3 linked regions of the Methanobrevibacter smithii ATCC 35061 genome follow. The protein of the gene in region 2 binds, or shares a complex with, the protein of the main gene of each other region. Links are inferred from orthologs where the notes say so. Each region holds a gene or a part of one and is shown on either strand. Other genes may lie near its edges.

What was found.
Region 1: the proteins of pcn (region 2) and fen are in contact, whole or in part, in a crystal structure (PDB 1RXZ), measured with the Archaeoglobus fulgidus proteins. The link is inferred for Methanobrevibacter smithii ATCC 35061 from one-to-one orthologs. Residues at the interface, in WP_010877842.1 of Archaeoglobus fulgidus: Asn43, Val44, Ala45, Met46, Pro120, Arg121, Pro123, Leu125, Gln151, Met192, Ser194, Asn218, Tyr219, Pro220, Ile237, Leu238, Ala239, Pro240, Arg241, Ile242, Glu243, Ser244; in WP_010877775.1 of Archaeoglobus fulgidus: Lys326, Ser327, Thr328, Gln329, Ala330, Thr331, Leu332, Glu333, Arg334, Trp335, Phe336.
Region 3: the proteins of pcn (region 2) and rnhB are in contact, whole or in part, in a crystal structure (PDB 3P83), measured with the Archaeoglobus fulgidus proteins. The link is inferred for Methanobrevibacter smithii ATCC 35061 from one-to-one orthologs. Residues at the interface, in WP_010877842.1 of Archaeoglobus fulgidus: Val39, Ala42, Asn43, Val44, Ala45, Met46, Leu125, Asp168, Ser194, Asn218, Tyr219, Pro220, Ile237, Leu238, Ala239, Pro240, Arg241, Ile242, Glu243, Ser244; in WP_010878125.1 of Archaeoglobus fulgidus: Ala74, Ile178, Ala179, Ile183, Arg190, Ser195, Asn196, Leu197, Arg198, Gln199, Lys200, Thr201, Leu202, Asp203, Phe205.

The regions. Positions count from the first base shown.
Region 1 is NC_009515.1:693,769-696,689, reverse strand. The notes cover bases 166-2,921. They hold fen (flap endonuclease-1), read right to left. Parts: upstream 2,158-2,921; coding sequence 1,174-2,157; downstream 166-1,173. Other genes in these bases: hacA (homoaconitase large subunit), read right to left, coding at 2,741-2,921; MSM_RS03610 (chorismate--pyruvate lyase family protein), read right to left, coding at 2,170-2,733; MSM_RS03620 (DUF2119 family protein), read left to right, coding at 527-1,177; MSM_RS03625 (adenosylhomocysteinase), read left to right, coding at 166-486. Also shown: more of MSM_RS03625, read left to right, coding at 1-165. UniProt on the Methanocaldococcus jannaschii protein: Structure-specific nuclease with 5'-flap endonuclease and 5'-3' exonuclease activities involved in DNA replication and repair.
Region 2 is NC_009515.1:1,113,275-1,116,396, reverse strand. What follows is about bases 92-3,048. They hold pcn (proliferating cell nuclear antigen (pcna)), read left to right. Parts: upstream 92-1,181; coding sequence 1,182-1,916; downstream 1,917-3,048. Other genes in these bases: MSM_RS05745 (DNA replication complex subunit Gins51), read left to right, coding at 1,976-2,821; MSM_RS05755 (type 1 glutamine amidotransferase), read left to right, coding at 323-1,054; MSM_RS05760 (MurT ligase domain-containing protein), read left to right, coding at 92-326. In the rest of the region: more of MSM_RS05760, read left to right, coding at 1-91; MSM_RS05740 (50S ribosomal protein L44e), read left to right, coding at 3,052-3,122.
Region 3 is NC_009515.1:938,336-941,379, reverse strand. The notes cover bases 68-2,946. They hold rnhB (ribonuclease HII), read left to right. Parts: upstream 68-1,134; coding sequence 1,135-1,758; downstream 1,759-2,946. Other genes in these bases: MSM_RS04920 (ExbD/TolR family protein), read left to right, coding at 2,680-2,946; MSM_RS04925 (MotA/TolQ/ExbB proton channel family protein), read left to right, coding at 1,832-2,671; MSM_RS04935 (rod shape-determining protein), read left to right, coding at 68-1,090. Outside these bases: MSM_RS04940 (hypothetical protein), read left to right, coding at 1-14; more of MSM_RS04935, read left to right, coding at 17-67; more of MSM_RS04920, read left to right, coding at 2,947-3,044. UniProt on the Methanocaldococcus jannaschii protein: Endonuclease that specifically degrades the RNA of RNA-DNA hybrids.

The sequences.
Region 1 (2,921 bases), 420 kb from region 2 along the record:
GATGCTGTAAAAGAAGCTGATTTAATCATTACTGTAACTGGTAATATCAATATTATTCATGGTGATGACTTCAAATACATGAAAGACGGCTGTATGTTATGTAACTCCGGTCATTTTAATGTGGAAATTAATAGACGTGACTTGGAAGCTCAATCAACCAGTGTTCGTGAAGTAAGAGAAAGTATTGAAATGTTTACCATGAAAGACGGCAGAAAAATATATCTGCTTGCAGACGGAAGATTAGTAAACTTATCTGCAGCCAGGGGACAAGGACACCCTGCAGAAATCATGGACATGAGTTTTGCTGTTCAGGCATTATCTGCAAAATACATTTTAAACAACGATTTGGAAGTCGGTGTAACTAAAGCTCCTGATGACATTGATTATGAAGTAGCTAATTTAAAACTAAAAGCTATGGATATTGAAATTGATACTTTATCTGACCGCCAAAAAGAGTATATGTGCAGCTGGAAAGAAGGAACTTAAGTTTTCTTCTTTGATTTTTTCTTTTTTTTATTTGGATAATATGTCTTATTTCAGATATGTTGACAATGGTGAAGGTCCAACTAAGTTATTTATAGGTGGAGTCCATGGCAATGAAGGTAAAACTTCTTTAAAATTTATTAAACGTTTGAATATTGATGATTTTTCAAAAGGACAGTTTTATTTTTACAATTTTGATAAAACTCCATATATTTCTACAATTAAAAAGGAATATTATAAATCAGAAATCGGTTTGAAGATTTTGGATCTGATTGAGTATTTTGAACCTGATTTTTATACTGAACTTCACTGTTACGATCTGGCGCATTTTGACAGATTAACTTCTATGGAACGTTACACTAAAACAGGAATTCCTCCATTAATAAATTTGGGAAATCATGTGCTGGTAAGTTCTGTTTCTCCATTAATTCGCATGACATATTTTTCAACTGACACTGTTTGCAAAACATTGGAATTTCCTTGTGTTGAAAAGCTGTCTGCAGAAAAAGAAGAAAAATATAATTTCAATAAAAAATCAGCTGTTGAAACCTATGAAAAGCTTCTTAATTTAATTGTCAGAGCACCGGACAGGGAGTATTTTGAAAAGGAAATGCTGAAAAATTATTATAATCAGGTTGCACTGGCTGTTGATTATGCCAAAAAAGTATTTGGTCCGGAGTTTCCCCCTTATTAGAACCAGTCTTCAAGGCTTTTCTGACTTGAATTTAAATTTTTTAATTTATCACAGGCTTTTGAAACTCTGTCCTGTGAAAAACCGTGTTCTTCACATAAAAAGTCAATAATATCATTTTTAGCCGGTTTTTTCCATCTGATTTTATAATTGGTATTTACATTATGGTTTAGGAATATTTCTCTGACTTCAGAGATGTCATGTGATGATTCTTCCTGAAGTTTGGCTAATTTATTTTCAAGTTCTCCTTTTTTAGCTAGTTTAAGAGCTGTTTTTGCACCTACTCCTTTTAAGCCTTCACTAAAATCAGTTCCGATTAGTATTCCCATATCAATAAGCTGTTCTCTATTTATGTCCAGTTCATCTAAAACTCTTTTTAAATTGTAATATTCCAGATCTCCCAAGTTGGAATTGATGGCAAGGTTTCTTACAACCCTTTTGGCTCCGAATAAGAGACAGTCATAATCCTGTGAAGCTACTGCCCATGCATCTCCATTTTCAACAAGGTAAGCTGCTTGTGCTTCTCCTTCACCATATGCTTCAATGTATGGTATTCCCATCATTGTCAGCAGCTTTTTGGAGGATTCTATAATGTATGGAGATAATTTGGAAGATCTCATTGCATATTTTCTGGCTTCCTGAGTATCCTGTTTAGCCAGTGCTTCTTTCCATTTTTTTTCAGATTCTTCTCTTGTCTGTCTTCTTTGGTCAATGGTTTCCTGTTTAAGATAGGATGGTGTTCCGTCAAATACATAAATCGGTTTTATGTCTTTTTCAATCATTGAGGAGTTTCTATATAAAATTCCGCTTAAATGAGAGGTTATATTTCCATTGCTGTCACTTAAGGGTCTTCCGTCTCTTTGTCTGATTGTAGACAGGAACTGGTAAAGGGTATTAAATGCATCTATAGAGATTGCTCTTCCTTTCAAATCTTTAAAATCAATCTGTTCCGGCTGGATTATGTCTTTTAGTTTAACACCCATTTTATCACCTGTTTAAATATTTGTAAATTTACTGACTGGGAATACTTCTTTAATCCACATCAATACATTGTTTTTATGGATAATTACATATTCTCTGGCAAGCATATCTTCTTTCGTGTTAAATAAATCTTTTAACCTTTCATTAGGTTTTTCAATATAGATTTTATTTACTTCCCTTCTTGATTCAATCTGGTAATTTTTTAAAATTCTTCCGATTGGTATGTCTGCTCTAACCAAATCGCAACAAATCTCATCGGTTAAACGTTCCAATGGAATGTATGACAGTGCATAAATTAGATTTTCATCGTCTTTATGCATTATAACTTCCCGGTAATTGATTTGTGCACCTTCATCAACATGGATTAATTCGCTGATTTCACGGTCTGCTGTATCAAAGTGCTGTTCTAAGGTACTTAATGTAATTTTACCGTACAGCACATCTAAAATAGCTGTAATTGATCCGTCTGTTGTCAGCAGAATTTTTTGAGTATTTGAAAAGTCTTTTGTATATCCTTCTTCTACCTGATTTATTTTTTCAATCAGACGTTTGTTTGCTTCGTTTTTTTCAATAGTCATTTTTTCACTATAAATCTTTAGGATTTGTAATAACTCCTTCAATAGCTGAAGCAGCAACAACCTTTGAATTAGCCAGATATACTGAGGATTTCGGATCCCCCATTCTTCCTTTGAAATTCCTGTTTGTTGTGGATAGGCAGGTTTCACCTTCAGATAAAACTCCCATATGTCCTCCAAGACATGGTCCG
Region 2 (3,122 bases):
TCATGTTTATTTTAAATGATTATGCTCCTGACGGTAAAGATATTTCATGGATTTGGGATGCATACTTTAAGGAAATAGCTGCCACTCCAAACATTGATAAATTTTACTGTGTTGGAACAAGAGCTGAAGAAGTAGCTTTAAGATTAAAATATGCAGATTTTCCAACATCAAAAATCGAAATTTGCCATTCAAAAGATCAAAGCGATGTTGTTGGGTGTGTAGAAGAAATTGTAGCTGAAAATGATAAGGCATATATTATTGGAACATTCACGGCAATGCCTGAAGCTAGAAAAGTACTTATGAAACTTAAAGGGGAAAAAGCATGAGTTTTGAATTGAACATTGTTGATATGTATTCCGATATTTTAAATATCTATGGGGACATTGGTAATTTAAAATGCATTAAAAAAAGATGTGAATGGAGAGGAATCAAGGTTAATCAAAAAAGTTACTCTCTAAATCATGATATGGATTTTGATTATGAGGATATTGACTTAATTTTAATTGGAGGAGGTTCTGACAGAACTCAAAGTATTGTTTCCAATGACCTTTTAAAACAAAGAAATGACCTGGAAAATTATGTGGAAAATGACGGAGTCATATTAACTGTCTGTGGCAGCTATCAGATGTTTGGGCATGAATATTATGATGTTAATGGGGATAATGTCTCTTGTCTTGAAATATTTGATATTAAAACGGTAAGTCAGGAAAATAGGTTAATCGGCAATATTTTAATAGAAAATAATTTAGGTTTGGCCCCAAAAGAAGTTGTGGGATTTGAAAATCATGGTGGAAGGACATTTCATAATTATAAAACCTTAGGTAATGTTATAGCAGGGCATGGCAATAATGATGAAGACGGTGAGGAAGGAATGATTTATAAAAACTTTATTGGAACATATTTGCACGGTCCTTTTCTACCAAAAAACCCTCACATTGCGGACTATTTAATATTGAATGCTATGAAGAATAAGTATAATGTAGATTCAATTGAAGAGTTAGATGATGAAATTGAATTTAAAGCACATGATGTTATGGTTAACAGATTGAAATAATCTGTTTAATCCTCTTTTTTAGAATTGCTGTGGTTTTTTAAATACTGACCTAATGTTTTATAAGTAATAAAGATAAAAATATAATTATCTAATTAATAATTAATAAATTCTTATTAGAGGATTATATATGTTCAAAGCGGAATTAAGTGATTCTAGTATATTAAAAACCAGTTTTGATGCTATTTCATCTATTGTTGATGAAGTACAAATCCAAACTGATAGTGAAGGTATGAGGTTAGATGCCTTAGACCGTAGTCATATAACATTCGTACATTTAGAATTAAAAGCAAGTTTATTTGATGAGTATGTTTGTGATGTTCCTGAAAAGATTAATATCGATACTGGGGAATTCATGAGTGTTCTTAAACGTGCAAAATCTCAAGATAGAGTTATCATGTCTTTAGATGAAGGTAATTTCATAATTACTTTTGAAGGGGATGCTACAAGAACTTTCAAAATAAGATTGATTGATATTGAATATGATAATCCTACTCCTCCAGAACTTGAACATCCTGCATCTTTCAAAGTTCACTTTGGAATTTTAAAGGATGCAATTAACGATATTGATATTTTCTCAGATAAAATAGCTCTTCAAGTTGATGAAGATTACTTTAGAGCATCTGCTGATGGTGAATTTGGTGATGCAAGTGTCAAATACCTTCATGGTGAAAATATCAACACTCAGGAAAAATCTTTATTCTCACTGGACAAAATTAGGGAAATGCTTAAAGCAGACAAATTCTCTGAAGAAGCTGAAATCGGTTTAGGTACTGACATGCCATTAAAATTAACTCTCAATATGGTTACTGGTGATGGTAAACTTAGTTTCTTACTTGCTCCAAGATTAGAATCAGATGAATAATTATTTCATCTATAAACTTTTTTTTATTTTTATATTAAACTCCTCAGAGATGGTATTAAGTGGATCAATTCTTTCAACAATTACGTAAAATTCAAAAAAAAGAGCGTAGTAACGGTACATTGGCCCGTGTAGAAGACTCTTTTTATAAGGATATTCATAAATATTTGGATGAGTTAAGAACCCATATAGGCAATGATCCATTTGCTGCAGAACAGTATCTGCTAAAAGATACTCAAAGAATAGCTACTGAAATTTGTGAAAGACGTGAACACAAAATTACTGATGCAGCGGTTGTTAATATTCACAGGTCTTACCATTTATTTGCAGGCAAACCGCAATTTGATTTAATTGACACAACACCTCTTAATTTAACTCCCGAGGAAGAAAAATTTTACTTTTCTTTAATTGATACTTTAACAAATCATAGAAAAAGCATTTCACTTGAAAAACTATCTTCTGAAGAAGATATTCCAAATGAAACCAAAGCTCCTATTAAAGAAACTCCTAAACCTCAAAGCACTACTTTAGATAATGGAGTTGAAAGTTCTCAGGATGATGCGGTTTTAAATAGAATCGATGAAATTTCCAAAGCGAAAGTAATTACTGATGAAAAGGCAGAGCCGATTGAAAAACAAATTCAAAAGTCAAATATTAAACCTGCTAAAGTTGAAGATGATATATCTGAGTTAGCAAGAGATAATGATGAATTTGTTGACTTGGAATCTATAAAAATAGCTAAAGATTCAGAACTAGTTACAATGCTTGTATTTGATGATGTTGATTCTATTGTTGGAGTTGATGAAAGAGTTTATGGTCCCTTCAGACCACAAGATCTGGTAGTTTTACCTAAAATCAATGCTAAAATTTTTGTTAAAAATCATAAAGCCCGTTTTGTTAAAATCTAAACCTTTAAATATTGTAAAGAATATAAATACAAACCGTATCTATTTGTGATAATAAGAAATTATATTTTTTATATAATTTGGATTTCTGCTTTGTGTAAACGGAGTATGTTACAATAAAGTTTTAATCCTCTAGATCTTTGATATTTTTCAGACTGGATAAAATTCTCATATAGATTTATAATAATTTAATTAATCGGACACTTTTTAGTGTAAAATTTAATGGTGGAAATATGAAAATACCAAAAGAAAAAAGAACTTACTGTCCACATTGTAAAAAACACACAATGCATGAAGTACATAC
Region 3 (3,044 bases), 170 kb from region 2 along the record:
TAACGGAGGATTAGTCATGAATATTTTTGGAAATGAAGAAGAGGAATCACAAGTTAATGATACTAGAATCATTAGTAACAGCTTGGGAATAGATTTAGGAACTTTAAACACTGTAATTGCAAAACCATCTGGAGATAAATTTGATTTATATCAAATTCCATCAGTTGTTGCTGTTAAAAAAGATGATCCGTCTGAAGTTTTAGCAGTTGGGGAAGAAGCTAAAAAAATGCTTGGTAGAACTCCTGAAGATATTCTTGCTGTAAGACCTTTGAAAAAAGGAGTCATTGAAAACGTAGCTCAAGCACAAGCTTTACTTATTAAAGCTATGCAAATTGGTATAGAAGAGGGGGAAAGTGTTGGAAGAATCGTTATTGGTATTCCTGGAGATTCCTCTGAAGTAGAAAAAAATGCAGCTGAAGAGATTGGTAGGAAAGCTGGAGCAGAAAACATTCTTGTAATTAGTGAAGGATTGGCAGCAGCTATTGGTGCAGGTTTACCTATTGCTGAACCAAACGGAACTATGGTTATTGATATTGGTGCAGGATCAACAGATATTGTTATCATTTCCCTTGGTGGTATTAACGATATTGAAACAGTTAGATGCGGTGGAGATGACATTGATAACAGAATAGTTGAATTGGTTGCAGAAAAATATAATGTAGCTATTGGTATTCATGATGCAGAATCTGCAAAAATAGAAGTTGGTATGATTCACTGTAGCGAACAACTTGAAAACTTAAGTGTTGAAGTTATTGGTAAATCATTAGAAACCAACAGGCCTAAAAAAGTTGTCATCGACTCAATGTTAGTTGCTGATGCTGTAGAACCATTTATGCAAGAAATTGTAGATGGTTTAAATGTTATTTTAGAAAGATTATCTCCTGAATTGATGATGGGTGTTTATAATAATGCAGTGGCAGTTGGAGGAAGTTCAAGACTCCGTGGATTAAAAGAAAGGGTTTTCGATGAAATATCTATTCCTATTGAAGTTTCTGATGATCCTATGACTGTTGTAGCAAAAGGTACTGCTATTGTAGCTGCAGAACCTCTTGCATTAGAACCTGAAGTTCGTCTTAGAGCTATGAAATAATTTTTTCAATTATTTCTTTTTTAACTTTTTTTGCGCTGATTTTTATGGATGTATTGGGAATTGATGAAGCAGGTCGGGGATCTGTTTTAGGACCATTGGTTATTGCAGGGGTTATTGTTCCTGAGAAAATGGATATTGTTTTAGAAAGAATGGGTGTAAAAGACTCTAAGCGTTTGACTCCTAATAGAAGAACAATTCTGTCCCGTAAATTAAAAAAAATGTTTGAATATGATTTGGTAGTAATTTCTGCTCAGGATATTGATAATATGAGAGCAGACGGAATCAACCTTAATGAAATTGAAAGAATTGGAATGGAGAAAATTCTTTCTAATTTAAATCCTGAAAAGGCTATTGTTGATGCAGTTGATATTAAGGCAGAACGTTTTCAAAACAAACTTGCAAATGACACTGGAGTAAATGTTGTAGCTGAACATAAAGCAGATGATAATTATATTGAAGTTAGTGCAGCATCTATTATAGCCAAACAGGAAAGGGATGCACATATAGCTGAAATTAACAAAGATTATATTAAAATGGGTGGAATTGGTTCAGGTTATCCTTCCGACCCAATCACTAAAAAATTTTTAACTAATTTTACATATGATGAAATGCCTGATTTTGTAAGGAAATCATGGGCAACTGTTGAGAAAATGAAAAATTCTCAATAGCTATTTTTTTTAAAAACTATTAAGTATATGGTTAAATAAATTATTTTTATAAAATATTATATTGAGGATAAAAATGATAGTTGAATATCTGACTCAATTTTTCGAAAATCTCATGGAGATATTTACACAGGGAGGAATTATTACATATATAATTCTTTTCATTGGTATTTATGGTCTTCTTGTTTCATTAAGAAAAATTGTGTATCTTAAGAAAATTAGTAAGGTGGATACAACTGAAATTTTAGGTATTGTTTCTTCTTCTATGGAAAGGGGAGGGGCAGTTGAAGCATTAAAACAAATTAATTCTTTTAAAAATCCTATTTCTAAAATCATTTCTGAAACTTTAAAAATTGGTTATAAAAATAAAACCGAAGTTGAAGAAAGTATGGAACAAATTTTCATTGTTGAAGTAAGTAAAATGACTAAAGGATTAAATTCAATTAAAACTATTATTGAATTAGCTCCATTTTTAGGTTTGATTGGTACTGTAATTGGTATCTGGATGACCTTTAAAGCATTAGGTGTTACTCCTAATCCTTCTGCTATGGCTGAGGGTATTTATGTGGCATTAACAACAACTATTGCAGGTTTATTTGTAGCTATTGTATTATTACCTCTTCATACCTATATTCAAGGTTTAGTTGAAAATGAAATGGATAAAATTGAATTGGCTACTAAAATGACCAACTGGGGTTATGCAGTAGTTAAAGTAAGAGTTGAAGCTAATGTTGAATGTGCCCTGGAAGCTCTTCAAGAAGCTGAAGGTGTTGTTAACACTAGACTAATTTCTGATCCTTATGCGAATATCAAGGTTTCATTTAAACCTAGTATGTTAGATAAAAGTATTTCAAATATTATATTGGAAAAGTGTAATGTTAATGCTGAAATAATTGAAAGTAAATTAAGACAATAAGTGATTTTATGACAATTGATGTTAAATCATATAAAGAGAAGGTTCTTAATAGGAAACCTGCTATTAACTTAGTCCCACTTATAGATATTTTATTTACGATTATGATTTTTTTGGTTGTGACTAGTAATTTCTCAGCAACAGATATGTCTGCTGATGATGCATCTTCTACTGACTCTGGAACTGGTAAACCGAATGTGACTGATGTTTCTGGTGATGCGGAGTATTATATTATGCCTGTAGCTAATTTGCATAAAGTAGTTGTTGATGGTAAAGACATGTCTAATTTAATATCGAATAATGCTATTGCTGTTAAAGCTAATGTTATCGATGAGGGGCAAATACAAATAAAACCTGGAGAGATTATTATAACTAC